One region of the Nonomuraea sp. NPDC049695 genome, then DNA from elsewhere that is predicted to be linked to it. Evidence: riboswitches for the same ligand, from Rfam matches in the RefSeq annotation. Region 1 holds a riboswitch; the other holds the start of a gene.

Region 1 (5,867 bases):
GGTCGCTGAGCGCCGTCGTCTCCCACGAGCTCCGCGTGACCACCTCGTCGTTCACGGCCACGGCCACCCCGGTGGTGGCCGAGGTCAGTCTGTGTACGGCCTGCGCCACGGTCATGCCGTCGGCCACCTCGTGCGCGGCCCCGTTGATCGTCACAATCATGAAATTTCCCGAAACCTTCCAGGCGCGCACAACGCCGCCAGCTCGCCCTCTTCGCCCCGCAGGATGTCGGCCGTCAACGGCGCCAGCAGCACGCCGCCCCGGTGGTGCCCGGTGGCCAGCGCGAGCCCCGGGGTGCCGCTCGGGCCGATGACGGGCAGGTTGTCCGGCGTGCCCGGCCGCAGCCCGGCCACCACGTCGGCGACCTCCAGCTCGGTGACGCCCGGCACCAGCTCCCTGGCGTCCCGCAGCAGTTCGTACAGCCCGCCCGCGGTCACCCGGGTGTCGAACCCCATCTCCTCCTGGGTCGCCCCGACCACCAGCTCGCCGTCACCCCGGGGGACGAGGTAGACCGGCGTGCCGTGCACGGTGCCGCGTACGCAGCGGGTGAGCAGCGGCTGCGGGGAACGCAACCGCATGATCTGCCCCTTGACCGGCCGCACCGGCACCTCTGCCAGCCCGGCGCTCCACGCCCCGGCCGCCAGGACGACCCGCTCCGCCGGTATCTCGCCGCCTTGGTCAAGGCGTACCCCTGTGACCCGGCCGCCGCCGTCGCGCAGCAGCTCGCCGGCGCGGGCCCGTACCAGCGGGACTCCCAGGCGGTCGAGGGCGGCGAGCAGCGCCGCCGTCACCCGCCGCGGGTCCACCCAGGCGTCGCCGGGAGCCAGCAGCCCGCCCCGCACGGAGGGCGCCAGCATGGGCTCCAGGCGGCGGCACTCGCGCCCGCTCAGCCGCTCGACGGGCAGCTCCAGCTTCTCCATGTACGCGGCCAGCTCGTCCAGCGCCGCCAGGTCGTCTGCCCCGAACGCCACGTCGAGCGTCCCGTCGGAACGCAGGTCCAGGGCCTCGACGCCCGCCAGGCCCGCGTCGGCGGCCAGCTCGGCGGCGAAGCCGGGCCAGCGGCGCAGCGACGCCGCGCCCAGCCGCAGCAGCGGCGCCTCGGTGTAGGAGACCTCGCTGACCGGCGCCAGCATCCCCGCGGCCGCGTGCGAGGCGCCCGAGGCAGGGGCGGGGTCGACGAGGGTGACCGGCCGCCCGTCGCGGGCCAGCCGCCAGGCCACGGAGAGCCCGACGACCCCGGCGCCCACGATCACATCCATCCGCGCTCCCTTCGCCGGCATGATCCGGATCAGGTGTCTTGCGGTCGAAGGCCCGGTGAAGCCTTCCTCTCAGCCCGGTTACGGCCGGACTCCCGCGCGTCTTTCCGCCTCCAGCCTACGGCCTCGGCGCGACGGCCCGGCACCGCCCCCGTTATGGTCATGAACGTGAATCATGTCGTGGTGGTAGGAGCCGGCCTGGCCGGGGTGCGCACCGTGGAAGCGCTGCGCGGACGCGGTTTCGGCGGAAGGATCACGCTGATCGGTGAGGAGCGCCATCGCCCCTACGACCGCCCGCCGCTGTCCAAGGCCGTGCTGTTCGGCGACGCCGACACCAGCTACGTCGGCACCGACCTGGCCGCGATCGACGTGGACTTCCGCCCGGGCGTCAGCGCCAAGTCGCTGCGCCAGGGCGTCGTCGAGACCACCGAGGGCGAGGTGCGCTACGACGGGCTGGTCATCGCCACCGGGGCCGAGCCGATCAGGCTGCCCGGCGACGGCCCGCAGCACGTGCTGCGCACGATCGACGACGCCCACGAGCTCAGGGCCATGCTCGTCACCGGCGCCCGCGTCGCCGTCATCGGCGCGGGCTGGATCGGCGCCGAGGTGGCCACCGCCGCCCGCCGCGCCGGCTGCGCGGTGACGGTCATCGAGGCCGGTCCCGCGCCGCTCGCGGCCGCCGTCGGCGCCGAGATCGGGGCCCGCACCCAGCGCTGGTACGACGAGATCGACCTGCGGCTCGGCACCATGGTCGACTCCGTGGACGAGGGCGGCGTGCGCCTGGTCGGCGGCGAGTTCGTGGAGGCCCACGTGGTCGTCACGGGCATCGGCGTCCGCCCGGCCGTCGAATGGCTCACCGGCGCCGACATCGACCTGCACAACGGCGTGGTCGTGGACGAGCACCTGCGTGCCTCGCTGCCCGACACGGTCGCCGTCGGCGACTGCGCCGCCTGGTGGTCGCGCCGCTGGCAGACCAGGCTCAGGGTCGAGCACTGGGACACCGCGCTCAACGCCCCCGAGGTCGCCGCCGCGAGCCTGCTGGGCGAGGACGTGGCCTACGATCCCGTTCCGTACTTCTGGTCGGAGCAGTTCGGCCACATGGTGCAGTACGCCGGCCATCATCCGGCGGGGGAGCGGCTCGTCTACCGCGGCGACCCGGAGGGCAAGTGGTCGGCCGTCTGGCTCACCGCCGACGACGCCCTCGCCGCGGTGCTCGCCGTGGACCGGCCGCGCGACCTCGTACAGGGGCGCCGGATCATCGACGCGGGGCACCGCCTCGACGTGGAACGCCTGGTAGATCCAGATGTCCCCCTACGGGATTGTGTTGTTTGAGCAAGCACGCCATGTGGTAGTTGTGGTTTCGTGACGCTTTCTGTTGCACAGATCGACCGGGAGACCGACCAGCTCGTAGAAGAGTGGCTCACTCTCCCCGAAGTGGCCTCGCGCCTTGACCTTTCGATCGGGCGGGCCAAGCAACTCCTCAAGGACCACAAGCTGCTCGGCGTGCGCCGCGGCAGCGGCGGGCCGCAGGTGCCTGCGGTGTTCCTCGACGGAAAGGACGTGATGAAGGGCCTGCCCGGCACGCTGACCGTGCTGCAGGATGCCGGCTTCGACGATGTCGAGTCGCTGCGCTGGCTCTTCACCCCAGACGAGTCGCTCCCGGGGTCGCCCATCCAGGCGATCAAGGCCGGCCGTCATACGGAGGTCAAGCGGCGTGCCCAAGCCCTCGGTTTCTGAGGCGCGCCTCTATCTCTGCACCGACGGCCGCCGCGACCGCGGCGACCTGGCAGAGTTCCTCGATTCGGTGCTGGCCGCCGGCGTGGACATCATCCAGCTGCGGGAGAAGGGCCTGGAGGCACGCGAAGAACTCGCACTCCTCGAAGTCTTCCGCGACGCCTGCGACCGGCACGGCAAACTGCTGGCCGTCAACGACCGGGCGGACATCGCCTACGCCGCCCGGCCCGACGTGCTCCACCTGGGGCAGGACGACCTTCCTGTGACGGTCGCGCGAGAGATACTCGGCGACGACATCGTCATCGGCCGGTCCACCCACTCCGCCGCCGAGGCTTCCGCCGCGGCCGTGGAGCCGGGCGTCGACTATTTCTGCTGCGGCCCCGTCTGGCCCACGCCCACCAAGCCGGGCCGCCCGGCCCCCGGCCCGCCGCTGCTCAGGCACGCGGCCGCGCTGGAGACCGCACGGCCGTGGTTCGGGATCGGCGGCATCGACCTCACCAATCTGGACGAGGTGATGTCGTACGGGGTGAGCCGGGTGGTGGTCGTACGCGCGATCACGGAAGCGGAGGACCCGGGGGCGGCCACGGCGGAGTTCGCCAAGCGCCTGTCCTCCCGCTGACCCCGCAGGCCGCCCTGACGCGGCCACCCGTGTCCCCATCCACCCCATCCACCTTGTGCCGAGGCGTCCGCCACCCCGCGGGCGCCTCGGGCCACGAGCTCGTGACGGACTCGATGACGGCGGCTCGACTGGCGCGGCTGCGGTGACGGCGGCTCGACTGGCGCGGCTGCGGTGGCTCCGCGCTTGCCGGCGCGACGGTGGCCCCGTGATGCCGCCGCGGTCGCCGTGAAGCGGCACCGCCTGCCGCAGACGCCGCACCGCCCGGCCCCGGATCGGCGCGCGCATCGCCCTCGGAGGCGTCGGTGCCGAAGGCGGTGGTCGCGAGTGTGAGCGCGGCCGCGACGGCGATGCCCTGGCGTGCGCGGCGCACCCGGCAGAGGGCCGAGCCCCTGGGCGGAGACGCAGCTACGCGTCAGGTGTTGCGGGAGGTGGCGGCGATGGCGAGCTCCGTCAGCGCCGTGCGGGCCTCGGCCGTGACCGGCGCCTCGTCGAGCGCCGACAGCGCCCTGCCCAGGTAGTCGCCGATCAGGTCCTCGCACTCCCGCAGCGCACCGGTGTCGTCGATGATCCGCCGCAACGTCTCCACCCCGCGCTCGTCCAGCTCAGGGTCGCCCAGCAGCCGCCGCACGGTGGCCGCGTCGGCGGGGGAGGCGGCCGCCAGGGTGCGGGCGACGAGCATCGTCCGCTTGCCTTCGCGCAGGTCGTCCCCAGCGGGCTTGCCCGTCTGCGCCGGGTCGCCGAACACGCCCAGGATGTCGTCCCGGAGCTGGAACGCGATCCCGACCTGCGTGCCGTACCCCGTGCAGAGCTCGTCCATCCATGGCATGAGCTTGCCGACGGCGAGCACCAGCCCGAGCCTGAGCGGCTGCTCCACCGAGTATTTGCCGCTCTTGAACAGCGCCACCCGCAGCGCCGACTCGAACGTGTTCTCCCCGTGGGCCTGCTCCAGCAGGTCGAGGTATTGTCCGCACATCAGCTCGGTGCGCATGTGGTCGTGCACCGGCTGGGCCGCCGCCAGCGACTCGGGCGCCAGGCCGCTGGTGCGCCACATCTCGCCCGACCAGATCAGCAGCAGGTTGCCCAGCAGGATCGCCGCGCCCTCGCCGAACTGCTCCGCGGCGCCGTGCCAGCCCGACTTCTCGTGCAGCGACTGGAACCGGCGGTGCGCGGACGGCATCCCCCTGCGCAGATCGCTCTTGTCCATCACGTCGTCGTGGACCAGCGCGCTGGCCTGCAGCAGCTCCAAGGAGGCCGCGGCGGTGAAGATCTCGGGCACGTCCGTGCCGCCCGCGCCGCGCCAGCCCCAGTAGCAGAACGCCGGGCGCAGCCGCTTGCCGCCCGACAGCAACTCGTCGGCGGCCGTGCGCAGCGGCGCGAGCTCGGGATCGCCGGTGGCGGGCAGCTGCCGTTCGACGAATGCTCCGAGAGCACGCTCCACCTGCTTGCGCAGGGTGTCCATGCCGGCGGCGTCAGTGGTCATGCCTTGAGACTAGTGGCCGGGCGCCCGGATCGAATCCGCAGGTGTGCTGGAGGCCTTGCCGTGCCTCGGAGGTGACATGGCTGTGACCCCCAGGGTGACGCGCCGGCTCCCTGGGGTGGTGCGTCCATGACCTTGCGGTGGGGAGCTGACCTGTAACCTTGGGGCATGGCGCTTGGTCGACCCTCCATCCTGCCCGATCGTGTTCCCACCGTCCGCGACCTGCTCGCCGCCGGTGGCCGGTCGTTCTCCTTCGAGTTCTTCCCGCCGAAGACCGACGAGGGGGCGCGGCAGCTCTGGAAGGCGATCAGGGAGCTGGAGTCGCTGCGGCCGACGTTCGTGTCCGTGACGTACGGCGCGGGCGGCTCCACGCGTGACCGCACGGTCGACATCGTCGAGCGGATCGCGCACGACACGACGCTCACGCCCGTGGCGCACTTCACCGCGGTCAACCATTCGATCCGCGAGCTGCGCCACCTGGTGGGGCGTTTCGCCGACGCCGGGGTGCGCAACATCCTGGCCGTGCGCGGCGACCCCCCTGGTGACCCGGCGGCCGAGTGGGTGCGCCACCCCGAGGGCGTGCTCTACGCCGAGGACCTGGTGCGGCTGATCAGGCAGGCGGGCGACTTCTGCGTCGGCGTGGCCGCCTTCCCGTACAAGCATCCGCGTTCGCCGTCCATCGAGTCCGACACCGAATACTTCGTCCGCAAGTGCCAGGCGGGGGCCGACTACGCGATCACGCAGATGTTCTTCCGCGCCGAGGACTATCTGCGGCTGCGCGAC
Region 2 (5,867 bases), on a different contig from region 1:
TGGCGCCGAGCAGCAGGTGGTCCATGAGCTCACCCAGCGACCTGGCGCGCTCGGCGATCGTGTGGACGGCCGAGCGGCGCTCAGGGTCGCTCATCTTGTCCCAGCGCCTGTCGAGCGTGCTGGCGAACCCACGCACGATCGTGATGGGCGTACGCAGCTCGTGGCTGGTCGTGGCCAGGAACAGGTCCTTGGCCTCCTCGAGCTCCTTGGCCGTGGTCACGTCGCGGAAGTCGATGACCACCTCACCGGTCTCCTCGATCCGCGCGCTCACGACGTCCAGCCACCGCCCGGTCTCCATCTGGAACGTGACCTTCTCGCCCGGCTTGGGCAGCGGGAACGGCGGCGGCCCGCCGATGACGGCCTCGGCGGGGAACGCGGTGAGGTCGACGGCGGCCGGGTTCCACCGCACCACGCGGCCGGCCTCGTCGAGCACCGCGATGCCGTCGGCACTGGCGTCGAAGACGGCCTGCTCGTGCGCCCGCTGCCGCACCGCCTCCTGGTAGGCCACCGCGTTGCCGACGGCGATGCCGGCGTGCCCGGCCAGCAGCTCCAGCAGCTCCAGCTCGAGGTGTCCTGGCGTGCTCTCGGCGAACAACGCGTACAGGGCCCCGTAGGGACGCCCGCCGACGGCGGCCAGGCCGAGCGCGATCGTGTGCAGGCCCTTCAGCCGGGCCCACACCAGGTCGTCCAGCTCGTCCGACTGCAGCAGGACGGTCTTGCCGGTGCGTAAGAGCTTGTCCACCAGGCTCGTACGCAGGTCCGTGGTGGTGCCCCTGATGGCGGCCGGCAGCTGGTACGTGCTGACCAGACGTAAGCGGTCGCCCTCGATCAGCACGAACCCGCCCGCGTCCGCCCCCGTGAGCTCGGTGAGGCTGGCCGAGATCCGGTCGAGCACGGCGGAGAGCTCAAGTTCGGAGTTGATGTCGCCGACCACGTCGGTCAGCCTGCGCACCAGCCGCGCCCTGCGGGCCATGCGGTTCCTGGCGAGCTCGTCGGCGCGCGCGAGGTGGTGGACGCAGACGTATCCGGCCACGGCGCTGCCCAGGCGCAGCGCGCTGATGTCGACCCGGACGTCCAGAACGGTCCCGTCGCTGCGCAGGCGTTTGGTCCGGACCGAGACCTGGCCTCCGGTGCGTACGCGCTCCAGGACGGCGTTGTGCTCGGCGGTGAGCTCGCCGGGCACCATCGGCGCCCGGCGCCCGAGCATCTCCTCCGCCGTCCACCCGAACAGCCGCTCGGCCGCCTCGTTCCAGACCAGCACGCTCTGGTCACGGTCGACGACCACGACGGCGTTGGGCGAACTGGCGAGCGCAGCGCGAGCTATCTCGTCGTCACTCCCGGCCCATTCGTCCCCCACTCCTCCATAGTGCACGTGGCAAGGTGGGTCCGTCGGGCGATCCGTCCGATACGCTGCGGTCACGGCGATTCTCGGTGGGTGGGGAGGGGTGGGGGGCCATGTCGAGTGGCGATCTCGAGGCCCTGTTGCGCGTGACCTCCAGCACCTATCGAGGTGAGACACCCCCTGACATCGCGTTCGGCACCTATGACGGCGCCGTCGGCAGGCTGGTGCTCGCGGTGACGGGCAAGGGCATCGTGGCGTGCAGCTTCGAGCCGGAGAACAACGTGTTCGAGCTGCTCAGCAGGCATGTGGGCACGTTCATCGGGCAGGACGCGCGCCGGCTCGACCCGGTGCGCAGGGAGCTGGACGCCTACTTCTCCGGCCGCCTGCGCGCGTTCGCCACACCGGTGAACCTGACGCTGGCCACGCCGTTCGCCCGCACGGTGCTGCAGAAGGCGACGGCGATCCCGTACGGCACGACGACGACCCTGGAGGAGATCGGCGCGAGCATCGGCAGGCCGCGCGCGCTCCGGGCGATCGGCAACGCGCTGGCCTCCAACCCCGTGTGCGTGGTCGTGCCGTGCCACCGGGTGGTGCGCGAGGACGGCGGGCTCGGCGACTACGCGGGCGGCACGGCGGCCAAGCAGCACCTGCTCAACGTCGAGCAGCGCGCGTCAACACGCCGATGAGCAGGGTGACCAGCGCGGCCACGACGGCCGCGCCGAGCGCCCCGTTCATCCACGGCTGCCGGGCGAAGCCGATGGCCTCGCGGACCGACTGCCAGTAGGCGTCCCACTGCGGGAGCGTGGGCGTGGAGGTCGTCAGCCAGTACGCCACGAAGCCGAGGGCCCACGGCACCAGCCTCGACCAGCGCGAAGGCGCGTGCTCCTCGGTGTTCCAGCTGCGCGAGCCGCCCAGCACGAAGTAGTCCACGGCCAGCACCGCGAACATCGGCACGAACACCGCCCCGATCACGCCGAGGAACGCCCCGTACGAGTTGACGTCCACGAACAGGGCGATCGCGACGGTCAGCACGCCGATGGCGGTGGAGAAGATGCGCCGGTCCACGCGCGGCATCAGGTTCTGCAGCGAGACCGTGGTGGAGTAGACGTTGGCGAATGACTGGTCGGTCTCGCGCAGCACCAGGATCGCGAAGAACAGCGCGCCCAACGGCACCGCGACGAAGGGGCCGAACACCGACGTCCCGTCGGCCTGCACCGCGTCCGCCCCGGCCATGGCCACCGCGTACACGCCGAGCCCCAGGCAGGCCACCTGCGCCAGCGTGTACCCGCCCACCACGCCGGTGAACGCGGCCCCGCTCGACCGGGAGTGCCGGGCGAAGTCCGCCGCCATCGGCACCCACGACACCGACAGCGCGATCACGTAGTCCACGGCCGGGGCGAACGCCGCCCAGGACCCACCCGTGTGCACGGGCGCCCGGGTCAGGAAGAACCAGGCGAACCAGACCAGCGACACGATCACCCCGATGGTGACGTACCGCCGCAGGATCCGCACCGACCCGAGCGGCCAGATGGTGAGCGCGGTGGTCAGCGCCCCCGCCGCGATCACCCACACCTGGTACGGCACCGCCCCGAAGATCGCGCCGGCCGCCTTGGCGATCACCCACAGCTCGAACGCGCCCCAGCCGATCATCTGCACGATGTTCAGCACCGTGGGCACGTACGAGATCCTCGCCCCGAACAGCCCCCGCAGCAGCACCATCGCGGGCTGCCCCGTCCGCGTGCCGGGGACGGCGGACAGGCCGACCATGGCCGTGCCGACGAGGCTGCCCACCACGACGGCCACCAGCGCGGCGGCCAGGCTGAGCGGGGCGCCCTGGAGCGGGTCGAGCAGGAGCAGCGCCCCGGAGAAGCCCAGGAGGCTGACGCCGAGGTTCGCCCAGAGCGCACCCTGGTCGAGTACGCCCAGCGTCTTCGGCGGCCTGCCCTCGAGGGTCAGGGGAACTTCGTCGGCGACATGCGTCATCGCACACTCCCTACGCCGGCATTACCCGGACAGGTTCAGGCGGTCGGCAGCGGATCTCTGCTGCCCTCTCAGCCCGGCGAACCCCGAGCTCCCGCGACGATCTGAAGTTGGCGCCCTCATCATGCCCTAGTGGCGGCTGAAATGCCACAGGGAGGCTTTACGCCCGCTTTTGGAGCTTTTTACGCAACGAAGGGCGTTTGCCCGGTCTCGCTCACCATCGGGCGGCGCGCGAACTCCCACGACTGCATGCCGCCGCCGACGTTGACCGCGTCGCGCCCGAGCTGGTTGAGCCAGGCCGCCACCTGAAGGGACCGGCCACCCACCCGGCAGACGACGTAGACCGTGCGGTCGCCGGGCACCTCGTCCACCCGCCCCTGGATCTGGGTCATGGGGATGTGGACTGCCTCGGGCGCGTGCCCCGCGACCCACTCCTCCTGCTCTCGGACGTCGAGCAGGTAGGCGTCGTCGGGAACTGCACTGGCCTCGATCTCAGGAACGGTCATGACTCCATCATCTCGCGTCTCTCATCGTAGGCCGCACGCGCGGCGGCGATCTCCTGCTGGTGCTCCTCCGTCCAGGTGACCAGCGTCTTGATGGTCTGATGAAGCGTACGGCCGAGCGGCGTGAGCGCGTAGTCGACCCTGGGCGGCACGACGGGGTGGACCGTACGGGTGACCAGGCCGTCGCGCTCGAGCTGGCGCAGGGTCACGCTGAGCATGCGCTGGCTGACGCCGTCGATCTCGCGGCGGAGCTGGGTGAAACGCAGGCTCTGACAGTCGAGCAGCGCGATCACGAGCAGCGACCACTTGTCCGCGATGCGGTCGAGTATCTGACGGACCTCGCAGTCCTCGCGCGTGTCCCACTGGCGTACGTCGTAGTCGTCTTCCATGGTGCTGTCGCAGCGATCGGGTGATTCCACGGTGCCCATGTTCGCCGACGACCCGATCGGTTACAAGAGAGAACCGAGCTGCTGAGAAGTAACCAGACCGCAGCTCATTTCAGCAGGCGAGACAGGCGCCGGTCCGCGAGTGGCTTGCCACCGGTCTGGCAGGTGGGGCAGTACTGCAGGGACGAGTCGGCGAAGGACACCTCGCGGATCGTGTCACCGCACACGTCGCACGGCTGCCCCGCGCGGTTGTGGACGCGCAGCCCGGACTTCTTCTCCGCCTTGAGGTCCTTGGCCGCCAGCCCGTGCGCCCGCTCCACCGCCTCGCCCAACGTGGTGACGATGGCCTCGTGCAGGTCGGCGATCTGGGCGTCCGTCAACGAAGACGCGATCTTGAACGGGGACATCCTCGCCGCGTGCAGCACCTCGTCCGAGTACGCGTTGCCGATGCCCGCGATGACCTTCTGGTCGCGCAGCAGCCCCTTGATCTGGGTGCGGTTGCCGCTCACGATGCGCTTGAGCGCGTCGACGGTGAAGGACTCGTGGAGGGGGTCGGGGCCGAGAGAGGCGATGCCGGGGATGTCCTCCGGATTTTTCGTGACATAGACGGCGAGGCGCTTCTGCGTCCCCGCCTCCGTCAGCTCGAATCCGGGCGCCGGCCCCTCGTCGTCGGGCGCCAGCCGGACCCGTACCGCGAGCGGCCCCTTGCCGGGACGCACCGGCTTCGCGCCCGAGAGGTCGTCGCGCCAGCGCAGCCACCCCGCCCTGGCCAGGTGGATGACCAGGTGCAGGCCGTCGCAGTCGAGGTCGAGGAACTTGCCGTGCCGCGACACGCCGGTGACGGTCAGCCCGCCGAGCGCGGTCACGGGCGGGTCGAACGTCTTGAGCGCCTGGATGGCCACGACGTCGATCCCGAGAACCGTACGTCCCACGGCCCGCTCGCGCAGGAAGTGGGTGAGAGACTCCACTTCAGGAAGTTCCGGCATGCCACCAGCGTACGGCGGCTACGGGACGTTCCAGAAGGCCAGCTCGTGCGCCATACCCTCGGCGAACAGCGCCTCCGCCCGCACCGGGTCCGGCTCCGCCTCGTCGATCATCTGCGCGATCCGCACGGTCAGCGCCTCGAACCCCGGATCCGCGTACGTGTCCACCCAGGCCCGATATCTCGGCTCATCGGGCGGATTCTCCGCCAATATCCGCCCAAGACTCGAATATCCCCACATACACGGATAAAGCGCAGCCAGCCCCTCCCCGTACGACGCCGCGGACTCCAGCAGGAACGCCGTGTACGCCGCACACGCCGGCCCCTTCACCGCCCCCTCCAGATCGGCCCCGAACTCCGCCGACAGCGACCTGTGCAGGCTCAGCTCGTCGTGGTACGTGGTGTGCGCCAGGTCCACCAGGTCACCCAGGTGCCCGGCCGGAGCCTGCCAGGCCAGCCGGGCGAAGACCCGTACGTAGTCGAGCAGGAACAGGTAGTCCTGCTCCAGCCACGACCTGAACACCGGCTCGGGCAGGTCGCCCCGCCCGATGCCGGCCACGGTGGGATGCTCCAGCTGCGCCTGGAGCAGCGGACGGCCGATGGCGTGCAGTCTCTCCGAGATGGCCATGGCCGGCAGGTTAGTGCTCAGTTGCTGTCGATGATGCTCTGGGGGA

The links. A riboswitch is a leader RNA that binds a small molecule or an ion and turns the genes downstream of it on or off. The one in region 1 is predicted to bind thiamine pyrophosphate.
Region 2: another riboswitch for thiamine pyrophosphate. It lies ahead of AB0J64_RS50325 (cytosine permease); the one in region 1 lies ahead of thiO (glycine oxidase ThiO).

The regions. Positions count from the first base shown of each region.
Region 1 is NZ_JBFANV010000062.1:34,692-40,558, forward strand. It holds gene thiS (sulfur carrier protein ThiS) at 1-160, opposite strand, end outside; gene thiO (glycine oxidase ThiO) at 157-1,257, opposite strand; TPP riboswitch at 1,247-1,363, opposite strand; gene AB0J64_RS38685 (FAD-dependent oxidoreductase) at 1,417-2,586, shown strand; gene AB0J64_RS38690 (Rv2175c family DNA-binding protein) at 2,617-2,991, shown strand; gene thiE (thiamine phosphate synthase) at 2,969-3,607, shown strand; gene AB0J64_RS38700 (polyprenyl synthetase family protein) at 4,020-5,087, opposite strand; gene metF (methylenetetrahydrofolate reductase [NAD(P)H]) at 5,253-5,867, shown strand, end outside.
Region 2 is NZ_JBFANV010000115.1:5,205-11,071, forward strand. It holds gene AB0J64_RS50315 (PAS domain S-box protein) at 1-1,357, opposite strand, end outside; gene AB0J64_RS50320 (methylated-DNA--[protein]-cysteine S-methyltransferase) at 1,456-2,028, shown strand; gene AB0J64_RS50325 (cytosine permease) at 1,994-3,325, opposite strand; TPP riboswitch at 3,315-3,430, opposite strand; gene AB0J64_RS50330 (rhodanese-like domain-containing protein) at 3,505-3,828, opposite strand; gene AB0J64_RS50335 (helix-turn-helix domain-containing protein) at 3,825-4,244, opposite strand; gene AB0J64_RS50340 (DNA-formamidopyrimidine glycosylase family protein) at 4,319-5,197, opposite strand; gene AB0J64_RS50345 (transcriptional regulator) at 5,216-5,821, opposite strand; gene AB0J64_RS50350 (LCP family protein) at 5,839-5,867, opposite strand, start outside.